DNA from 3 places in the Arthrobacter sp. T2-23 genome. Region 1 is predicted to be linked to each of the others. Evidence: predicted binding sites of a transcription regulator. Region 1 holds the regulator's gene; each other region holds the start of a gene.
What was found. Region 1 encodes HrcA, which represses chaperone genes, less so after heat shock. Its sites were predicted from a motif close to TTNGCACTCGNNNNNNNCGAGTGCNAA; they were not measured.

Region 1 (7,269 bases):
AGCTGCGCGAACTCATCCCGCGCCAGCAGTTCGAGGTGCCGATCCAGGCCGCGATCGGATCCCGGATCATTGCCCGCGAAAGCATCCGGGCGATCCGCAAGGACGTCCTGGCCAAGTGCTACGGCGGTGACATCACCCGAAAGCGCAAATTGCTGGAAAAGCAGAAGGAAGGCAAGAAGCGCATGAAGATGGTGGGCCGCGTCGAGGTCCCGCAGGAGGCGTTCATCGCCGCCCTGACCACGGAAGAGTCCAAGGACAAGGCCAAGAAGTAGCCATGCCAAGCGCGCTTCCCCTCGGTGACCCCGCGCCGGCGGACGGGCTCCTGCCCGGCCAGGCGCTGGAGGGCGCCGCGGACCGGGCCTTCGGGCTCTATGTGCACATTCCGTTCTGCGCCGTGCGCTGTGGCTACTGCGACTTCAACACCTATACCGCCACGGAGCTCGGCGGCGGCGCCTCGCAGGACGCCTACGCCGGCACCGCCGTGGCCGAAATCGGTTTTGCCGGCGGCGTCCTGAAGGCGTCCGGCCTGCCGGATCGCCGGCTCAGCACGGTGTTCTTCGGCGGCGGTACGCCGACGCTCCTGCCGGCCGGAGACCTGGCCCGCATCCTCGCCGCCGCGATCGAGACCTGGGGCCTGGAAGCCGGCGCCGAGGTCACCACCGAAGCCAACCCGGACTCGGTCACCCCCGAGTCCCTGCAGCTGCTCGCCGACGCCGGCTTCACCCGCGTCTCGTTCGGCATGCAGTCCGCCGTGCCACACGTCCTGAAGGTGCTGGACCGCACCCACACACCCAGCCGCGTGCCCCAGGTGGTGCAGTGGGCCCGTCAGGCCGGCCTCGCGGTCAGCCTGGACCTGATCTACGGCACCCCGGGTGAATCACTGGAGGACTGGCGGTTCTCGCTGGAGACGGCCCTGTCCTACGGTCCGGACCACATCAGCGCCTATGCGCTGATCGTTGAGGACGGCACCAAACTCGCCGCCCAGATCCGCCGCGGCGAGGTCCCGGGGATCGACGACGACGACCATGCCGCCAAGTACGAGCTTGCCGACGAACTAATTTCCGCTGCCGGCCTGGGCTGGTATGAGGTCAGCAACTGGGCGCGCACTCCCGGGCAGGCCTGCCGGCACAACCTGGCCTACTGGCGCGGGGACGACTGGTGGGGCGTCGGGCCCGGCGCGCATTCGCATGTAGGCGGGGTGCGTTGGTGGAACGTCAAGCATCCCACCGCCTATGCCGCACGTCTGGGATCAGGGGTGTCGCCCGCCGCCGGCCGGGAAACCCTGGATTCGGAGACCCGCAACGTCGAGCGCGTCATGCTCGAGGCGCGGCTGGTTACGGGTTTGGAGATCCCGGGCCTGGGCGGGCTGGGGGATACCGGGCGGCACGCCGTGGCCGGGCTGATTGCCGACGGGCTGGTGGACCCGGTCCAAGCCTTCAAGGGACGCCTGGTGCTCACGCTCAAGGGGCGCCTGCTGGCCGACGCGGTGGTCCGCAGGATCCTGCCTGACTAGGTCGACGTTTTCCCGGGCCTGAAGTGGACGTTCGCGCTACTTGATCCAGCGGAGGTTGTACTCGTAACGGTGGGGCTGGCCGCGGTTGACGTGGATGCCGGCGGCAACGGAGAAGCAGGCGAGGGCAAGCCAGATGGCCGTGGCCAGCACGGCGAACAGGTTGCCGACCACGGGGACGAAGACCAGGAGATTGGCGAGCATCGCGGCAATCGTGGGCGGCAGCGTGAAGTTGAGGGCTTCCTTGGACTCCTGCGCCGTGAACGGGCCGCGGTCCTTGAAGATCAGGTAGATCAGCAGCGAAGGGATGCAGCCCAGAATGCCGCCAAAGTGCGCCAGGGTGGCCCACTGCCGGTCCTCGCTCGCGGTCAGCGGGAGGGCATTAGCGGGCACGCCGTGGTACTGCGACTCGCCATGGCCGGCCTGGTGGTCCGTGTGTTCGCGTGCATCTTCTGCCACGTTTCGTCCTTTGGATTGCGGTGGAGCATTAGTACTTGTACGGGCGGCGACCGCAACAAACACAGCGGGCGCCGCTCCAAGAATACTTGCTCGGGCCGCGAACTGAAGCACGGCGAGGCGGCTACGGCACCGTGAGGAAGTCGATGACCTCCTCCACCCGGCCCAGCAGCGACGGTTCCAGGTCCGCGTAGCTGCGGACCGCGCCGAGGAGTTTCTGCCAGCCCAGGCCGATGTCCTCCTTGGTGCTGTGCGGCCAGCCGAAGGCCGTCAGGATCCCGGTCTTCCAGTCCACCCCCCGCGGAATCACCGGCCAGCGCTCAATTCCCAGCACGGCCGGGCGGATGGCCTGCCACACGTCCACGTAGGGGTGCCCCACGATCAGCACGTTGCCGGCGGCACCGGGGGAGGCCATGACGGCGTCGGCGATCCGGGACTCCTTGGAATCCGGCACAAGGTGGTCCACCAACACACCAAGACGGCGGCCCGGGCCCGGCCCGAACTCCTTCACGGCCGCCGCGAGGTCGTCGATGCCATGCAGCGGCTCGACGACGATGCCCTCGACCCGCAGGTCATCACCCCAGACCTTCTCCACGAGTTCGGCATCGTGCTTGCCTTCCACCCAGATCCGGCTCGCCTTGGCGACCTGGGCGCGCTGGCCGGCCACCCGGACCGAACCCGAGGCCGTGCGGGCCCCGGCCCCGGCGCCCGCGGCGGCGGCCCGAGGGGCGGGCGGCATCAGCCGGATGGGCTGGCCTTCCAGCAGGAAGCCGAAGCCGAGCCGGAAGGAGCGGGACTTGCCGCGCCGGTCTTCGAGGGCCACCACGTGCATGCCGCCGGACTTCTCCACCCGGGTCACGGCGCCGACCCAGCCGGACTGCACATCCTCCAGCACCATGCCGCGTTCCACCGGTATTTCCGGCAGCTGGGCCTTGGCAGGGGCGGACAGATCCTGCGGGCCCCAATTCTGGTACGTCATCTGCTACACACTGCTTTGCACTCGGAAGTTTCGGGGGAGGGAACGGTCCCGCGGCCTGCGGTGTGCCCGGAAACACCTCTTCCGGCGGTCACGCCCGCAGCGAATCCAATGCTAACAACGGCGCGACTCATATTAGACTGGTTAGCACTTAGGCATGTCGAGTGCTAACAGCGGGTTTCCCGGGCGCGTCCCGCACCGCCCGCCGGCACCGGCTCAGCGGAAAACGGTTGATTGGAGGTGGGGCGTGAGCGAGCCACGCAAACTTGAAGTGCTGCGCGCCATCGTGGAGGACTACGTCCATTCCCGGGAACCGGTGGGGTCCAAGGCCCTCGTGGAGCGGCACCATCTTGGGGTCTCCAGCGCCACGATCCGCAATGACATGGCGGCCCTGGAAGACGAGGGCCTGATCACGGCGCCGCACACCAGCGCCGGGCGGATCCCCACCGACAAGGGCTACCGCCTGTTCGTGGACCAGATTTCCGCCGTCAAACCGCTGTCGCTGGCGGAGCGGCGCGCCATCCAAGCCCTGCTCGAGGGCTCCGACGACCTCGACGACGTGCTGGACCGGACGGTGCGGCTGCTCTCGCAGCTGACCAACCAGGTCGCCGTCGTGCAGTATCCCCTGTTGAGCAGGGCGAGGGTCCGGCACGTCGAATTCGTGCTGCTCGCACCGCGCAAGGTGCTGACCGTGCTGATCGCGGACACCGGCAAGGTGGAACAGCGGGTGATCGACGTCGGACAGAACCTCGGCGACGATGCCCTCGCGGAACTGCGCACCCTGTTCCTGGCCCGGCTTTCGGGGACCCCGTTGAGCCTGCTGCCGCAGTCGCTGCAGTCCGTCGCGGACAGCTGTCCGCCGGCCCGGCGCGGCGCCGCGCAGGCCCTCGCCCGGGGGCTCGAGTCGCTGGCGGCGAGCAGCCGGGAGGAACGGATGGTCATGGCCGGGACGGCCAACCTGGCCCGGTCCAACGTGGACTTCCCGCTCAGCATCGGCCCGGTGCTCGAGGCGCTCGAAGAGCAGGTGGTGATGCTGCGCCTGCTCAGCGACATGGCGCAGGACCCCCGCGGCGTCACCGTCAGCATCGGCCGGGAGAACCCCTACGACGGTCTTTCCGAAGCCTCGGTGGTGGCCACCGGCTACGGCCCGGATGCCACCGCCAAGGTCGGCGTGCTCGGACCCACCCGGATGGACTATCCCACCACCATGGCCGCCGTCCGTGCGGTGGCCCGTTACCTTTCGAGGATCCTCGGGCCCTGACAGCCCGGTCCCGCTACCAGACGTCTTGCCTGTCGCAGGCAGTGCCCCACCGGCAGTACAAAAAGGAAGAGATACACACTTTGAGCAGCCACTACGACGTTCTTGGAGTCTCCCGCGAAGCGACGGGGGAAGAAATCAAGAAGGCCTACCGCAAACTCGCGCGTTCCCTGCACCCGGACGTTAACCCCGGGGACGACGCTTCCGAGCGGTTCAAGGCGGTCACGCACGCCTACGAGGTGCTGTCCGATCCGCAGAAGCGCCGGGTCTACGACACCACGGGCAACGAGAACGGCACGGACAACGGCTTCGGCGGCGGCTACGCCGGCCAGGGCTTCGCTTTCCAGGACATCTTCGAGACCTTCTTCGGCGGCGCCGGCGGCCAGGGTGGCCCCGCATCCCGGGTCCGCCGCGGGCAGGACGCGCTGATCAGCGTCCGGATCGAGCTCCGCGACGCCGTGTTCGGCGTCAACAAGAAGCTCGAGGTGGACACCGCCGTCACCTGCCCCACCTGCGAGGGCTCCTGCTGCCGCGAGGGCAGCCACCCCGAACGCTGCGACATCTGCGGCGGCAGCGGCCAGGTCCAGCGCGCCGTGCGCTCCATCCTTGGCCAGGTCATGACCTCCGCCCCCTGCGGCAGCTGCGAGGGCTTCGGCACCGTCATCAAGGACCCGTGCAACGAGTGCGCCGGCCAAGGCCGGATCCGCAGCCGCCGCTCCCTGACCGTCAAGGTCCCGGCCGGCGTCGCCACCGGCACCCGAATCCAGCTCTCCGGCCAGGGCGAGGCCGGTCCGGCCGGCGGCCCGGCCGGTGACCTCTACGTCGAGATCCGGGTCAACAACGATCCGACCTACCTGCGGGAAGGCGATGACCTGCACGCGAGCCTCAACATCCCGATGACCGCGGCCGCCCTGGGCACGGAGCTGACCCTGGAGACCTTCGACGGGCAGCAGGAAATCGACGTCAAAGCCGGTACCCAGTCCGGCGAAGTCATCACGCTGCGCGGCCTGGGCGTGACGCACCTGCGCGGCTACGGCCGCGGCGACCTCAAGGTCCACCTGCAGGTGGACACCCCGGCCAAGCTCGACGCCGCCCAGGAGGAGCTGCTCCGCCAGCTCGCCAAACTCCGCGGCGAGCAGTTCACCGAAGGCAAGCTCGCCGCCAGCGGCGGCGTCTTCGCCAAGCTCCGGGACCGGCTCGGTAACCTGTAGCGGTGAGTAACCCGGTCTTCTTCACCCCCGCGGGATCCCTGGACCAGCAGGCCCCGGGCAAAACGTTCGTCCTCACGGGCGCCGAGGCGCGCCATGCGGTGACAGTCAAGCGGCTGGCCGTCGGGGAGGCGGTTGACCTCGCCGACGGCGCCGGCACGCGCATCACCGGCACCGTCACCGACGTCGCCCCGCAGGAACTGACGGTCGAATGCGTCGAGGCCAGCACCGAGGCCAGGCCCGACGTCAGGCTGGTCCTCGTGCAGGCGCTGGCCAAGGGCGACCGCGACGAACTCGCCGCCGAAACGGCCACGGAACTGGGCATTGACGCCGTCGTGCCCTGGCAGGCGGAGCGGTCGATCGTCCGGTGGAAGCCCGAACGCGCGGCCAAGGCTCACGCCAAGTGGCAGTCGGTGGTGACGGCAGCCGCGAAGCAGGCGCGCCGCGCCTGGATCCCGGAGGTCCGGGACGCCGTCGACGGCGGCGGGCTGCAGGCAGCCGTCGCGGCCGCGGACCTGGCCATCATCCTGCACGAGGACGCCGTGCGGCCGCTGCGGCAGGTGCTGGAAGCCTGGCTCGGAGACGGGCAAGGGGCAGGGGACGGTGGCAAGCCGCGCGAGGTGCTCCTGATCGTGGGTCCGGAGGGCGGCATCAGCCCCCGCGAGGTCACCCGGTTGTGTGACGCGGGCGCCGTGACCGCCCTGCTGGGCCACCTTGTGCTGCGTTCGTCCACGGCCGGGCCCGCCGCCACCGTGCTGGCGAGCGACATCCTCGGACGCTGGTAGCCGCCGGACGCTGGTAGCCGCCGGACGCTGGTAGCCACCGGGCGACGGGACTAGCGGACGGTGAACCCGCGGGTATCGACGTTCAGGTCCTGCACCGCGCCGGTGGGATCCACCTGCGATACCCGGGCCTCATAGCTCCCGGGCCCGAGGTTCAGCGAAAAGTTGAACAGGCCGGCCTGCGCGCCGTCGGCGGAGGCGGTCATATTGCCGTTCAGGTAAGGGGTCTTGGTGGTGCCGTCGACCCGCAGGATCTCCCAGCGCAACTTGCCGCCCGGGACCGTGCTGCGGCCGGAAAACTTCACGGCTCCGTCGGCTTCCTCGGTGCCCTCCTGCGGATCGATAATCCACACGGGCGCTACCATCCCGGCGCTGCGCGACGTCGGCGCACCAAGCCGCACCCGGTTGAAGGCCACATAGTCGGTGTGCCCGTCCACGAGGATGACGACCTGGATCTGCTGCCCGGCGTCCGTCAAGCCCGCGCTGGCCCCCGCCGCCGTGGCCGTGTAGACCAGCTGCTGGATGGCGCGTTCCGCCATGTCGGCGTCGACGTTGCTGTTGAACGCGTCTGCGGACACATCCACGGTGATGACGTTTTTGCCTGAAATCGAGGTGGCCAGCTTTTTCGGATTCTGCCACGGGGTGAAGAAGTCGGGGTCCAGCGGCTTCTCCGACATCATCACCCGCAGGGCCCGCGTGATGGGGTTGTCCTGCTCGGAGACGTCGCGGAATTCCCGGTACAGGAAGACATTGTTGTTGCTGCGTCCGATCCAGTAGACCGGTGCCTTGTTGGACGCCTGCGTGGATTCCAGCGGGGCGCTGGTGGTGGCGACGCCGGGGGCTGGACCCGGCACCGTCTGGGTGGGGGTACCCGAGTCGGTGATTCCGGGCTGGGGTGTGGCGACGCAGCCGGAAAGGGCCAGGGCGGCGGGCAGCACCAGCAGCAGGACCCCGCGGCGCGTACGCCGGCCTGCTGCCTTGATGACTCCACGCTGACTGATGGCCGCTGTCCCTTCGTTGTGTGTTCGCTCCGTGCCCGCAGGGCGTGTTCGACGGGCGGGTGTCCGCCGCGCCGGGAT
Region 2 (7,269 bases), 780 kb from region 1:
GCTGGTGGAGAACATGCGCGAGCACGGCCTGGGCGAACTGCTCGCCGACCTGGCCGAGCGCGAGGTGCCGGCCGAGTCGGTGGCGGCGGAGCTCGAGCTGGCCTGGTGGCAGTCAGCGCTCGAAGCCATGATCAGCGGCGACGACTACCTCGCCATGTCCGACGGCGATGCGCTGCGCCAGCTCGAGGCGGAGTACCGCCTTGCGGACAACGCCCACATCGCCAGCGGCGCGGCCCGGCTGCGCTGGAAACTGGCCGAACGCTGGCGTGGCGCCCTGACCGAGCACCCCCGGCAGGCCGAGCTGCTGCGCAGCCTGCTGAAGGACGGACGGGTCACGCCGGCGGCGCTGACCGCGCAATCGCCCGAGCTCGTGCCCAGGCTGGTGCCGGTCTGGTCCGTCAGCCCGTACCTGCTGACCACCCTGCTGCCGGCCGAGCAGCGCTTCGACGCGGTGGTGATCCTGGACGCCGAGGCGACATCCCTGCAGGCTGTGCTGCCCGCCGTCGCCCGGTCCCGGCAGGTCATCGCGTTTGGCGACGACAAGATCGCCAGCCCGCGCAGCTTCTCGGTGGGCGTCGAGCGGCTCGCCGCCGGCGAGAACCCGCACCAGCGCGTGGACAGCGCGTACCAGGCCCTGACCGCGGTCCTGCCTGTCTGGAAACTCAGGACGGTCTACCGTGCCGTCGACGAGGACCTCGTGCGGCAGCTGAGCAAGGGTTTCTACGCCGGCGAACTCCGCCGTCTTCCCGAGGGCCAGTCCGCCACCGGCCTGGACCGCACGCTGACGGTGGAATACCTGCCGGACGGGACCGGCCTGCCGAGTGCGGACCACGACGGCGTCGAATCGGTGGTCGCCGAGGTGAACCGTGTGGTGGAACTGGTCTTCGAGCACGCCCGGCTCCGGCCGCGCACCTCGCTGGCCGTGGTCACCGGCAGCCTGCGGCACGCGGCCCGGATCGGCGAGGCCATCCGGCTGCAGCTGCCCAACTACCCGCTGCTGGGCAGCTTCTTCACCGCCGGAGACGAGTCCTTCCGCGTGGTGGACCTGGAGCGGGCGCAAGGCCTGGTCCGGGACCGTGTCATCTTTTCGCCCGGTTACGGCCGCACCCCCCACGGCCGCGCGCTGCACAGCCTCGGCCCGCTCTCGGCCGACGGCGGCCGCGCCAAGTTCGCCCTCGCGATGACCCGGGCGCGGCGGTCGCTTCACGTGCTCAGCTGCTTCCGCCCGGAAGACCTGGACGTCAGCCGGCTCAGCCACGGCGCGGTGGACTTCTACGAGCTCCTGGACCGCGAAATAGCCGGCAACTCGGATCTGGGCAGCCCGGCATCCCGGGCCGCGGCCAGCGAACAAGCCCTGGGCGCCGACCCGCTGGTGGCCGACCTCGGCGACCGGCTCCGGGCCCGCGGGGCGCGGGTCTGGCATCAGTACGACGGGGTCCTCGACATGGTGGCCGCGGCGGACCCGATGCACACGATCGGCCAGGACGACGCCGAGATCCCCAGCCCGGTGGCCATCGAGTCCGACGGCACCGAGCGGTACCGGCGGATGAGCGTGCGTGAGCGCAGCCGCCTCCGTCCGCAGCTGCTGGAGCGTATGGGCTGGCGCTACATGCCACTATGGACCATAGAGGTGTTTACCGATCCGTCGGCCTGCGCGGACCGGATCGGCGGCTACCTCGGCCTGGAGAAGCCCGTGGCACCCAGCCGCTTGCGCAGCTCGCCGGGCTTTTCCGATGACATTGAAAACCTGAGCGTCGAGGACGGGCGGCACAGCTACGGCGGATCCGCCACTGCGCCCCAGGGGTGGTCCGCGGACGGTGACCGCGGGCAGGAATCAGCTATTGGCAACAAGGAGGGCGGCGGCATGAACGCAGACGGCGACAACCAGAACAACAACACCCGCGGCGGCGACCGTGACCAGAGCGCTCCAGAGGCCACGTCTCGGGATGCCCCCGCCCGGGAAGCGGTGCCCGCCGACACGCGGCAGCGGCCGGCCGCCGGGGGAGTGCTGCCCAACAAGGCTGCTGAGGACGATCCCCGGCGCTGGGGCGACCAGCCCGGCAGCTATGACCATGACGCCTGGTTGCAGGAACAGAAGCCTCCGCACTGGGGCTGAACGCCGGCCGGTGCTCCGGCTGAACGGCCCGCACACCCGGGCTGAACGGCCCGCGCGCTCCGGCTGACCGGTCCGGTGCCTGGCTATCCGGCTAGCCGGTCCCGGACCCGACCAGGACAAAGAACAACTTGCCCTGCGTGGATGCCCCGGCGAGTCGTCCGGCCTGGTCCGGGTTTGCCGCCACCACGATCAGCCCGTCGGTCTCTGCGGTGTCGAGCCAATGGCCGGTCCTGCCGCCGCGGGCGGAAGTCCACAGCACCGGAACCGCCGAGGCGAGCAGCTGGGACGGCGCGGCCTGCTCCGGGCCGCTGCCGCTGGTCATCACCACATTGATGAGCTGGCCGGGGGAGACCAGCTGGATGGAGGCGGGGTCGGCCATCCGAAGCGGCACGGCGGCCGCGCCCGGCGGGCTGCCGGCCAGCAGCCCCGGGCCGACAAGTAGGGAGTCCGCCAGGAGCTGGCCCTTCCGAAGGGCAACGGCGAGCTGTTTGCCCTCCAGCACGGTCCGGTCGAGAGTGCCGCCGGGGAGTGCCGCGGGCGGGATCTGGACGGCGACGAGGTCGGAGGTCGCCAGCACCCTGCCGGCCGGGAGATCCTTGGCCGCGGCCCACGCCGAAACAGTTGAATCTGGTGCGGGCGTCAGTTGCTGCACGGCCAGTCCGGTGGCGAGGCACAGCAGGAGGGCGACAGCCAGCCTCCGGTTGCGCCGGAGCCAGCCGCGGAGGCGCCTCGTCGGCTGGATTTTACGGACACCGCCGGACCCAAGGGCGGCGCGGGTCGGCCGGGACCGTGGGGTTGCGAGCGGTGGGCGGAGACTGCGGGCCATGGCACCACGCTATGGCCGCCCCGCGCGGCGGGGCAGTCACTGGCACGGCCATGTGGATAAAACGCAGCGGGACCACCCCGCAGGGGACGGCATAGTAGCCGAGCGCGCCGGGTACCGGCGTCGGCGGACCTAGCTGGCGGACCTAGCTGGCGGCGGCGGAAGCCGAAGCGGCGGGTGCTGCCGGGGCGGCCGCAGGGGCCACGGCGCTGCCCTTGGAGTCGCGGGAATCGGTCCGGTAAAAACCGGAGCCCTTGAAGACGACGCCGACGCTGTTGAACTTCTTGCGCAGGGTCCCCTCGCACTCGGGGCAGGACGTCAGCGAGCTATCCGTGAAGGACTGCACGATCTCGAAGGCGTGGCTGCAGTCCTTGCAAGCGTATGCATACGTGGGCACTGGGTTCCTCCTCTGGGACAAACGAGCAGGTCCCGGGCTGCTCGCCGAAAACTACGGCGTTAGCAGTCGCAGGGCCTGAGTGCCAATTCTATCACCCGGCGGGCGTGCCTAGGGTAGCGCGGAAAGCCGGATGAGGCCGCCCGGGGTCAGCGCGGCGGCAACCTTCCGGTCGAAGGACTCCGCGGGAATGCTGCCGGCGGCCAGCACCTCTGCGTCGTACACGATGGCCGCTGTCGGCAGAGGGCCGGTCTCGGACACCGGGACGCCCCACGGCAGGTCCCCGAGGGCGGCCAGGAACTTGTCGTAGTAACCGCCGCCCTGGCCGATCCTATTGCCGTCGCGGTCCAGGGCCGTGGCCGGCAGGAAGATCCCGGCCACGCCGAGCATGACGGAGGTATCGAACCGGGCGCCGACAGGCTCCTGGATGGGGGCGTAGCGGCTGCGGACAAACTCTGAGGCCGGAGTCCAATACACCCAGCTCAGCGCCAGGGCCGGTTCGCAGACCGGAAGCAGTACCCGGTGGCCGGCGCCGTGCAGCGCGGCCAGGAGGGGCAGGGTGGGGGGTTCGGAGCCGACGCCGAGGTAGGCCGCGAAGGTGCGCTTCCCGCCGTCGGCCAGCCCGGATGCCCAGGCGAGCCCGTGGCGGGCGATTGCCGCTCCGGCGGCGTCCAGCTCGGGCTGCGAGAGGGCGGCCCGGCCCCGTCGGTGGCGGGAGCGGATCTCGTCCTTGGCGCTCATGTGCGGGTGTCCTTTCGGCTAGGCGGCGCCGTCTGGCTGGGTGGCCGCTGCAGCCTTGCCGGCGGGGGACAATTACCTGAAGATTTGACCCCTCCGCTAGATTAGTCGAGTGATTACACCCAACGCCTCTGTTCGCAAGGCCGTCATCCCCGTAGCGGGCCTCGGCACCCGTTTCCTTCCCGCCACCAAGGCGATGCCCAAGGAAATGCTGCCCGTTGTGGACAAGCCTGCCATCCAGTACGTCGTCGAGGAAGCCGTCAACGTGGGCCTCAATGACATCCTGATGATCACCGGACGCAACAAGCGGGCCCTTGAGGACCACTTCGACCGCGTGCCCACCCTGGAGGCAACGCTGGAAGCCAAGGGCGACACCGCCAAGCTGGAATCCATCCAGGCTGCAAGCAACCTCGGCGACATCCACTACGTCCGCCAGGGTGACCCGATGGGCCTCGGCCACGCGGTGCTGCGTGCCAAGCAGCACGTCGGCCACGAACCGTTCGCCGTCCTGCTCGGTGATGACCTCATCGACGCCCGCGACGAACTGCTCAGCACCATGATCGAGGTCCAGGCCAAGACCGGCGGCTCCGTCGTCGCCCTGATCGAGGTCGACCCCTCCCAGATCAGCTCCTACGGCTGCGCCGACGTCGAGGCCGTCGAGGGCGAGGAATACGTCCGAATCAAGCAGCTCGTGGAGAAGCCCGACGTGGACGAGGCACCCTCCAACCTGGCCATCATCGGCCGCTACGTCCTGCACCCGGCGGTGTTCGAGGTCCTCGAGCGCACCGAGCCCGGCCGCGGCGGCGAAATCCAGCTCACCGACGCCCTCCAGGAACTCTCCGCCGGCGAGGGGGAAGGCTACGGCGTGTACGGCGTGGTCTTCCGTGGCCGCCGATACGACACCGGGGACAAGCTGAGCTACCTCAAGGCCTGCGTCCGGCTCGCCTGCGACAGCGAGGACCTGGGCCCCGGCCTGCGCGACTGGCTGCCCGGGTTCGCCTCCAGCCTGACCAAATAATCCAGTGGGGGGCAGCTTCGCCTGGCCGGTGACACTGGAGTGCGGCGACATCGTGCTGCGCCCGATCCGGTACCGGGACCGCAAGGAGTGGAGTGAAGTGCGGGCCCGCAACGACAAGTGGCTGGCCCCCTGGGAAGCCTCCAACCCGGTACCAGGCGGCGGGCTGCCCGACTACCGCCAGATGGTGCGCTCGCTCAAGGCGCAGGCCGCCCAGGCCACGGCGCTGCCCTTCGTCATTGCGGCCTGGACCCCGGGCTTCAAGGAACCGGTGATCGTGGGGCAACTGACGGTCTCGTCGATTGTCTGGGGTTCGGCCATGATGGCCACGCTCGGGTACTGGGTGGACCAGGACCGCGCGGGCCAGGGCATCGCCCCGACAGCCGTGGCGATGGCTACGGACTACTGCTTCCGCACCCTGGGGCTGCACCGAATGGAAATCAACATCCGCCCGGAAAACCGTCCCAGCCTGCGCGTAGTGGAGAAACTCGGGTTCCGCGACGAGGGGTACCGCCCGCGTTTCCTGCATATCAACGGACAGTGGGCGGACCATCGCAGCTTCGCTTTGACCGCCGAGGAAGTGCCCGAGGGGCTCTTGGCGCGGTGGCTGGAAAACCGCCCGGCGTAACGGCCGGATACCCCAGCCTGACCAGCGCTTTCGTCATTATTCCAGTGTTTTGGCAGTTGCCTTGCGACACACCGCCGGCAATGCCGCCTGCTCTGCCGTCTTGCTCATACGGTTTTGATTGTGGACTTCCCTCTTAGCAGCTCAGTGATCCTTGTCATTGCTGTTGCGCTCTGGATCGTATGGGTGGCTCCCTACATGCTCCGGAACGGCCGCCCCCAGCTGCAGCCGGCGGGCGAGCTCCTGATGGATGCCGCCGACGTAGGAAAAGCAGACCCCCAAGCCGGATCCGTCCTGACGATGACGGCCCCGCAGGAGAAACCGATGACGAGTACGCAGCGCCCCGAGTCCGCCCCGGGTTCCGTTGAGCCCGACGGCCACCGGAAGCCCGCAGCGGCCGGCCCGGCATTCCGGATCCGTTACGGTCGGCTGGTGCTTGCCCTGGCCGGACTGCTCTCGCTGCTGACCGGCGTCGTGTCCGCCGCCTTGCGGCTCTTCGGCCTGGGCTCGGGCTGGCTTGCCGTCTTCGCCTTGCTCGGAGCCGTCGTGGCCGTCGTGGTGCTGCGCAGGCTTGCCGTCCGGGACCGCCGGCGGAAGCTCAATGCCGCGTTCCGCTCGGCCATGGGCGCTCCGGCGCACGGGGCCTCCACGGCGCCGGCCGCTGACCGGGCCGATTCCGTCCGTGCCGCGGTTCCGGCGAAAGAAAGCCCGCTGTTCGACGCCGAAGCCGGCGCCGCGGCACCCAAGCCAGCCCCCAAACCCCTGACGGCCGACGAACTGCGCCAGGCCGCTCTGGCCGAGGCCGCCGCATCCGGCGATACCTCTGTCCGCCGCGTCGGCGATCCAGGCTCCGCCGAGGGCTCCAGCTGGGAGCCCGTGGAGGTGCCGAAGCCGACCTATGTCGAGGCGCCCAAGGCCGAACGCGCCGCTCCGCAACCACTGGACCTGCCGGAAGCCCCGAAGGCGGTGGGCAAACCGTCGCTCAAGCAGGCCACCGTGCGCCAGCCGGAGACCGCCGCCCCCGACTCGAAGCCGCTGGGCAAGGGCCAAAGCGCGCTCAGCAACCTCGACGACGTACTGCAGCGTCGCCGCGCCTGACCCTGGACTTCCGCCCCGGACAGACCCGTTATTTCGGCCGTCCGGGGCTTTTTGTTGCCCGCGGCAGGTAGCCTGAGGCGCATGACTAGCATCTGCGTTGCCGGGGGAACCGGGCAGGTGGGCCGCGAAGTGGTGCGCCAGGCTGTCGCCGGCGGGCACCGGGTGGCCGTGCTCAGCCGCAATCCGCCAGCGCCGGGCACCGCCGGACACGACGACGGCGCCGAGTACTTCCGCGGCGACGTCACCACGGGGGAGGGGCTGGCGGCGGCGCTGGCCGGCGTCGTCGTCGTCGTCGATTGCCTTGAGGGGCTCACGGGCAAGGCGCTGAAGAATTTCGCCGCTGGCGGCGGACGGTTGTTGGCCGCAGCCCAGGACGCCGGCGTGGAGCGGGCGGTGATGCTCTCAATCGTCAACTGCGACCGCAGCAGCGTCGGCTACTACCGGTCCAAGGCGGCGAAGG
Region 3 (7,269 bases), 810 kb from region 1:
TGCACCCCTCACCGAGTGGCCTGCCCCGATGAGCTACGGGGCCGCCGACAGCAAACCGCTGGCCTCCGACGCCGGCCGGGCCATCTCCGCGGAACTGGCCGGGCTCGGCTTCAACGTCGATTTCGCGCCGACCGCGGATGTCACCGCGGGTCCCGCCGATCCCACGATCGGCGCCCGTTCCATCTCCGGCAGCCCGGACATCGCCGCGGAAGTGGGCACCGCCTTCTCAGAGGGAATGCTCGACGCCGGCATGCTCCCGGCCGCCAAACACTTTCCCGGGCATGGGTCGGTGACCGTCAACTCGCACGAGGCGATGCCGGTGCAAGGGGCGAGCCTGGACCAATTGCGGGCCAAGGACCTGAAACCCTTCCAGGCTGCCATCGACGCCGGCCTGCCAATGGTCATGACCGGGCACATTGCCGTGCCCGCACTGCAGCCGGGCGTCCCCGCCTCGGTCTCGCCGGCCTCCTACGCCGAGCTGCGCCGGATGGGCTTCGAAGGCGTCGCGGTGACCGATGCCATGAACATGGGTGCGATCACGCAGCAGTTCCCGAACGACTCCGCCGCCCCGCTGGCCCTCGCCGCCGGAGCGGACCTGGTGCTGATGCCGGCGTCCGTCGAGACGGCCCACGCCGCGATCGTGAACGCGGTCCGGAACGGTTCACTGCCGGCCGCGCGCCTGGACGAGGCGGCGCGGCGGGTGGCCACGATGCAGCTCTGGCGCGGCCGCAGCCACGCGCCGCAGGTCATTCCGCCGGGCAGCGGCTCGGCACTGTCGGAGAGGGTCTCCCAGGAAGCCATTACCGTCCTTGCCGGGCCGTGCGACGGCCCGATGGTTCCGGCCAGCGTCCGGGTCAGCGGCGGATCCGAGCAGGACCGCGGCCGTTTCGCGGCGGCGGCCAGGCAGGCCGGCATCGGCGTCGGCGCCGGACCGGTGGTGGCGCTGATCGGCTACGGCGGAGCCCCGGCGACAGCGGATGTGGCCGTCTCGCTCGACGCCCCGTGGCCGCTGGAGAAATCCGCCGCGCCCGCAAAGATCGCGCTCTACGGCCGGAGCCAGGAGGCCTTCGACGCGCTGCTGGAGGTGCTCGCCGGCAAAGCGACCGCCCCCGGGAAGCTGCCGGTCGCCGTCGGGCCGCAGGGACCGGGCTCCGGCTGCCGCTGAACCGGTGCGGTGGCGTTTAATGGTGCTGTGCCCATCCTGAATAAAGACATGACCCTGTGCATCTCGCTCTCGGCCCGGCCGAGCAACAACGGGACCCGCTTCCACAACCACCTGTACGAACAGCTGGGCCTGAACTGGATCTACAAGGCCTTCGCCCCCACCGACCTGGCCCAGGCTATCGCCGGCGTGCGCGGCCTCGGCATCCGCGGCTGTGCGGTGTCGATGCCGTACAAGGAGGACGTGATCGACCTCGTGGACGTCATGGACCCGTCCGCGAAAGCCATCGATTCGGTCAACACGATCGTCAACGACGGCGGAACGCTCACGGCCTACAACACCGACTACACGGCGATCGAGCAGCTGCTGCGGCGCAACGCCGTCCCCACGGACTACTCCGTGTGGCTGCTGGGCGCCGGCGGCATGGCGAAGGCAACCGCGGCGGCCCTGCGCGACGCCGGCTTCCGGAACGTCACCGTGATCGCACGCAAAGAGGAGGCCGGAAGGGCGCTCGCCGGGCTCTACGGGTTCGCCTGGCGGGCCGACGTCGATCCCTCCGGCACTGCCGACATGCTGATCAACGTGACCCCGATCGGCATGGCGGGCGGCCCGGATTCCGAGGCGCTGCCTTTCCCGCGGGAGGCGATCGACGCCGCGAAGGTGGTCTTCGACGTCGTCGCGCTGCCCGCCGAGACGCCGCTGGTCAAGGCCGCCCGGGCCGCGGGCAAGCAGGTGATCACCGGCGCCGAGGTCGCCACGATCCAGGCCCTGGAGCAGTTCGTGCTCTACACCGGCATCCGGCCAGGCGACGAACAGGTCCGGGCAGCCGAGGAGTTCATGCGGGCCCAGTAGCGCCGCCCGCCAAGCCCTAGACCGGCTCCACCGAAATGGCCACCCGCTCCTCGCCGATCCTGGTCAGGACCAGGGTGGCCGTCTTGTTGGCGCCGTTCCTGGCGCTCCTGCCGCCGGGCAGAATCTGTTTGCGCAGTTCCTCCGGCGTGACCGAGGTGCCGCGCTTCTTGATGTCCAGGACGCCGATTCCGTTGTCCCTGACCCAGGACTTGAGCGCCTTGACGTTGAACGGCATCACCTCAAGGACCTTGTAGGCCCTGGCGAAAGGGGTGTCGGTCAGGTCCGGGGCGCAAATGTAGGCGATGTGTTCGTCCAGCAGGTGGCCGCCGACTTGGAGCGCGACGTCGGCGACCAGACCCGCACGGATCACGGCGCCGTCCGGCTCGTAGAGGTAGCCCTCCACCGCGCCCACCGGGGCGACCGGTCCGGCGTCGAACTCCTCGGAGCTGGTGAGTTCCGCGGCGCCCTGCGGCCCCAGGACCAGGGCGGCGCGGCGGATTCCGGGCCGGCGGACCGCGTTGAACCAGAGGGTCACCTCGGTGACGTCGCCGCCCACCGAGACCCACTGCGCCTCGCAGCCCGCCGGAACCGACGCATGCGGCATGCCCGGGCCCATCTTGACGCCGACGGCCCGGCCGGTCGCGGCCAGGGACTCCACAAAGGACAGTGGCGGGGAGAAGTCTTCCGGGTCCCAGAGCCGTTTCGTTCCGGAGCTGGACGTGGTGCGGCGGGCCGGGTCGAGCCAGACGCCGTCGATCCCGTCGAGCGGCACGGCGACGGCGTCGGCGTGGACCACGGTGGCGTTCCGGAACGGGATCAGGTTCATGGTGGCGCAGGCGGCCGTGGTCTCGTCGAGTTCCACGGCGGTGACCCGGATGTCCAGCGAGGCCAGCGCCATGGCGTCCGCACCCAGTCCGCAGCCCAGGTCCGCCACGTGCGCAATCCCGGCCTCGGCGAACCGCTGCGCATGCCGTGCCGCGACGTTGAGCCGAGTGGCCTGCTCCAGCCCGGCCCGGGTGAAAATCATCTGCCGGGCGAATTCGCCAAACTTGGACTCCGCCTTGGTCCGCAGGCGGGACTGCGTGAGTGCCGCCGAGACCAGCTCGGGGGAATGGCCGGCCTTCCGGAGCGAGGCGTTGAGCCGGAAGGCCTCCTCCTCGCGGTACGGGCCCAGCGAGGCCAGCAGCTCCCAGCCCTCCGGATTGAGAAGCGGGGCGATCTGGTCCTGCGTAGTCTCAGCCATGCAATCAAGCGTAGTTCAGGCGCGGGAGGCCCGGCGCGACCGATAGGCTGGACGGCATGGACGACAGGGACACAGAGGACTTCGGCGCGGCAGGCACCCGGGAGCAGGGGGACGGGGAGAATCCGGGCCGGCGGGGGCTGGTCCGTTTCGCCCGGCCCGCGCTGATTGCGGGCAGTGTGGTGGCCGTCGTCTGCGTGGCGCTGCTGGTGATCATCTTCGCCCTCGACTCCTTCAACGCCACCGTGTATTCCGTTGGCGGCAAGGACGTCACCGATGCCACCGACGAGGCGCGGGCCATCCGCGACACCTATGCCGCCGCCCGGGTGGGAAGCATCATCTTCCTGGTCCTCGGCGCACTGGCTGCCCTCGCCGGCGGCTTTGTGCTCTACCGCGAACGGAACACCTCCGCGCAGGTCGACGAGGACGACGACGGCCAGGACTGGGACTACGAGGACCTCGCGGGGGAGTAGGCCGCCCGGGGTTGGCCTGCTTGGGCGGGTGGGCCCGCATGGGGGGCTTTGCCCGCTTGGCCCGCTGGAACTTTGGGCATTGGCGTGTTTAGCCCGCTGGGATGTAGGGGATTGGCGTGGCCTGGCGCGGCGCCGGTTGGGTCCACCCACTCCGGACATGCCCGTTCCTCGCGGCCAACACTGGACATATTGCGTGTATGTCCATCGGTGGCGGCCAGCAACGGACCTGCCCATCGCTCCCGAACGGAATGTCCATCGCACCGGACCAGCAATGAGCATGCCCAGCGCTCAGCACCAACAATGGACACGAGCTCCGCGCCCTGGGCGGCATGTCCGTCCGCCAAGCCGCCGGATGGGCATGTCTCGCCCGATCTTCACCCGGGACGAATTTCTGGCACTCGCCTTGACCGAGTGCTAACTCCTTACATAGAGTCGTCATTAGCACTCTCCCTAGGCGGGTGCTAACACATGAAGCACGCTCCGCCAAGCTACTGCCGGCACCGCGACGACGGTCTGTACGCCATGGCATCACCGCTTCATAGTCCACGAATTTGCTGACGAAAAGGAGAGGTCCGAGTGTCGGTCTCTATTAAGCCTCTTGAGGATCGTATTGTTGTCCGCCCGCTCGAAGCCGAGCAGACCACGGCTTCCGGCCTGGTTATTCCGGACTCCGCACAGGAGAAGCCGCAGGAAGGCGAAGTTGTTGCAGTAGGCCCCGGCCGCTTTGACGACAACGGCAACCGCGTTCCCGTCGACGTCGCCGTCGGCGACGTTGTCATCTACTCCAAGTACGGCGGAACCGAAGTTAAGACCGGCGGCGTCGAGTACCTCGTGCTGTCCGCCCGCGACGTTCTGGCGATCGTCGTAAAGTAACTCTCTTGGACCCCCGCGCCGCCGCTCCTTCGCTTTGAACGGAACGGCTGCGCGGGGTTCTGTCTTGAAAGGACAAAACCATGGCAAAGCAGCTTGCGTTTAACGACGCTGCCCGCCGGTCGCTTGAAGCCGGCATCGATAAGCTCGCCAACACGGTCAAGGTGACGCTCGGCCCGCGCGGCCGCAACGTCGTGCTGGACAAGAAGTGGGGCGCCCCCACGATCACCAACGACGGCGTCACCATCGCCCGTGAAGTCGAACTGGACGACCCGTACGAAAACCTTGGCGCACAGCTTGCCAAGGAGGTCGCCACCAAGACCAACGATGTCGCCGGCGACGGCACCACCACCGCCACCGTGCTCGCCCAGGCCCTGGTCAAGGAAGGCCTGCGCAACGTTGCGGCCGGCGCCGCCCCGGGACAGATCAAGCGCGGCATCGAGGTCTCTGTCGAGGCCGTCGCCGCCCGCCTGCTTGAGAACGCCCGCCCGGTCGAGGGCACCCAGGTGGCCAACGTGGCCGCGATCTCCGCACAGAGCGACGAGGTCGGCGAGCTCCTGGCCGAGGCCTTCGGCAAGGTCGGCAAGGATGGTGTGATCACCATCGAGGAGTCCTCCACTACGCAGACCGAGCTGGTCCTCACCGAGGGCATGCAGTTCGACAAGGGCTACCTGTCCCCGTACTTCGTCACCGACGCGGAACGCCAGGAAGCAGTCCTCGAGGACGCCCTCATCCTGATCAACCAGGGCAAGATCTCCTCGGTCCAGGAATTCCTGCCGCTGCTGGAGAAGGCGCTGCAGAGCTCCAAGCCGCTCTTCATCATCGCCGAGGACGTTGACGGCGAGGCACTCTCCACGCTGATCGTCAACCGCATCCGCGGCACCCTGAACGTCGTCGCCGTCAAGGCGCCGGGCTTCGGTGACCGCCGCAAGGCAATGCTGCAGGACATCGCGACCCTCACCGGCGCGCAGGTCGTCTCCCCGGAACTGGGCCTCAGCCTGGACACCGTGGGCCTTGAGGTGCTGGGCACCGCGCGCCGCATCACCGTGACGAAGGACAACACCACCATCGTCGACGGCGCCGGCTCCGCCGAGGACGTCGCGGCCCGGGTCGCCCAGCTGCGCGCCGAGCTGACCCGCACCGACTCCGACTGGGACAAGGAAAAGCTGCAGGAACGCCTGGCCAAGCTGGCCGGCGGCATCGGCGTGATCAAGGTCGGCGCTGCCACCGAGGTCGAGCTGAAGGAAAAGAAGCATCGCATCGAGGACGCCGTGTCCTCCACCCGCGCTGCCCTCGAAGAAGGCATCGTGGCCGGCGGCGGTTCCGCCCTCATCCACGCCCTCAAGGCGCTCGACGAGGATCCGGCCGTCCAGGCGCTCGACGGCGACGCGGCAGCCGCCGTGGGCATCGTCCGCCGCGCGCTGACCCAGCCGCTGCGCTGGATCGCGCAGAACGCCGGCTTCGACGGCTATGTCGTCGTTGCCAAGGTCGCCGAAGCCGCCGTCAACCAGGGCTTCAACGCCAAGACCGGCGAGTACGAGGACCTGATCGCCGCCGGCGTGATCGACCCCGTCAAGGTGACGCGTGCGGCCCTCCGCAACGCGGCCTCCATCGCCGCGCTGGTTCTCACCACCGAAACCCTCGTGGTGGAGAAGCCGGCCGACGAGGACGAACACGCCGGACACCAGCACTAAGCGTCCTTAGGGCACAGTGCAACAAAGGGACCGGACCAGCGTGAGCTGGTCCGGTCCTTTCCGTTGGCCCGTTGGCCCGGCCGGTCAGCGCCGGGGCGCCTGCGACTTCCGCCGCAGCCGCGGTGCGGCGTCGCGTGGCAGGCGCTTGGTGATGACCCGGTAGAACAGCAGCACCGCCACGGCCGACACGACGATCCCAACCAGGTTCAGCAGAAGCTGCAACGCGGACCCCGCAGCCTTCTGGTACTCACCCAGCACCAGCGCCACCGCGACATATCCGGCTGCCGGGACCGTGGTGACGGAGATGAAGACGCCGATCAGGGCCGCCGACCGCCGGCCGATCACGGACAACATACCGGCAGTTCCGGCCAGCAGGGCCACAATCAGGGAATACGGCCCCGGGTGGTAGATGAACTCCACCGCCGAGCCGCGGTCCAGCGCGTCGGCGGGAAAGAGCCCCAGCGGGACGGAGAGCCAGGCCGTCAGGGCCGCAGCGAGCATGGCAACCGGGAAGCCGACCCCGAGCGCCAGCGCCGCCCCGCGTCCCAGCCGCCACTGGCGACGCACCAGCGCCACGGCCAGCGCGGCGAGCGGCCCGAACTCGGGACCCACGGCCATGGCGCCCACGATGGCGATGGTCGAGTCGGTGACGATCCCGATAGCGGCCAGCTGGGTGGCCAGGACGAGGAATGCCAGATAGCTCCACGTCAGCCTGGAGTCCTCCCCGGTCTGCCGGGACACCTCATCCCAGATCATGGCGTCCGCGCCCTCGCCGGGGGCCGCCGCCACCGCCTCGTCCGCGCGGTCGGAGAGCAACAACTCGGGAGTGGTCACCGAGATGGAGCCGACCTCCTGGACGTTCAGGGCGTGCAGCCGTTCGATCAGCGCCTCGACGGATTCGCGCGCGATAAAGACCAGGATGACGTCTCCCGGCGGCAGCACCGAAGCGCCCGGGTGCAGCGCCACCTCCGCCACACC

Region 2: ACZ5Z0_RS13710 (FmdB family zinc ribbon protein) is a predicted target of HrcA. The motif match lies at 3,396-3,422, and genes of this name have one in related genera.
Region 3: groES (co-chaperone GroES) is a predicted target of HrcA. The motif match lies at 4,119-4,145, and genes of this name have one in related genera.

The regions. Positions count from the first base shown of each region.
Region 1 is NZ_AP027917.1:185,531-192,799, forward strand. It holds gene lepA (translation elongation factor 4) at 1-272, shown strand, start outside; gene hemW (radical SAM family heme chaperone HemW) at 275-1,513, shown strand; gene ACZ5Z0_RS00875 (DUF4870 domain-containing protein) at 1,550-1,969, opposite strand; gene ACZ5Z0_RS00880 (DUF3097 domain-containing protein) at 2,091-2,945, opposite strand; gene hrcA (heat-inducible transcriptional repressor HrcA) at 3,190-4,203, shown strand; gene dnaJ (molecular chaperone DnaJ) at 4,284-5,411, shown strand; gene ACZ5Z0_RS00895 (16S rRNA (uracil(1498)-N(3))-methyltransferase) at 5,414-6,193, shown strand; gene ACZ5Z0_RS00900 (GerMN domain-containing protein) at 6,244-7,128, opposite strand.
Region 2 is NZ_AP027917.1:2,932,278-2,939,546, forward strand. It holds gene ACZ5Z0_RS13700 (AAA family ATPase) at 1-2,116, shown strand, start outside; gene ACZ5Z0_RS13705 (RcpC/CpaB family pilus assembly protein) at 2,208-2,942, opposite strand; gene ACZ5Z0_RS13710 (FmdB family zinc ribbon protein) at 3,085-3,336, opposite strand; gene ACZ5Z0_RS13715 (5-formyltetrahydrofolate cyclo-ligase) at 3,445-4,074, opposite strand; gene galU (UTP--glucose-1-phosphate uridylyltransferase GalU) at 4,184-5,089, shown strand; gene ACZ5Z0_RS13725 (GNAT family N-acetyltransferase) at 5,094-5,714, shown strand; gene ACZ5Z0_RS13730 (hypothetical protein) at 5,859-6,809, shown strand; gene ACZ5Z0_RS13735 (SDR family oxidoreductase) at 6,891-7,269, shown strand, end outside.
Region 3 is NZ_AP027917.1:2,909,313-2,916,581, forward strand. It holds gene ACZ5Z0_RS13615 (glycoside hydrolase family 3 protein) at 1-1,165, shown strand, start outside; gene ACZ5Z0_RS13620 (shikimate 5-dehydrogenase) at 1,214-2,014, shown strand; gene ACZ5Z0_RS13625 (class I SAM-dependent methyltransferase) at 2,031-3,257, opposite strand; gene ACZ5Z0_RS13630 (hypothetical protein) at 3,314-3,727, shown strand; gene groES (co-chaperone GroES) at 4,304-4,600, shown strand; gene groL (chaperonin GroEL) at 4,681-6,291, shown strand; gene ACZ5Z0_RS13645 (DUF389 domain-containing protein) at 6,376-7,269, opposite strand, start outside.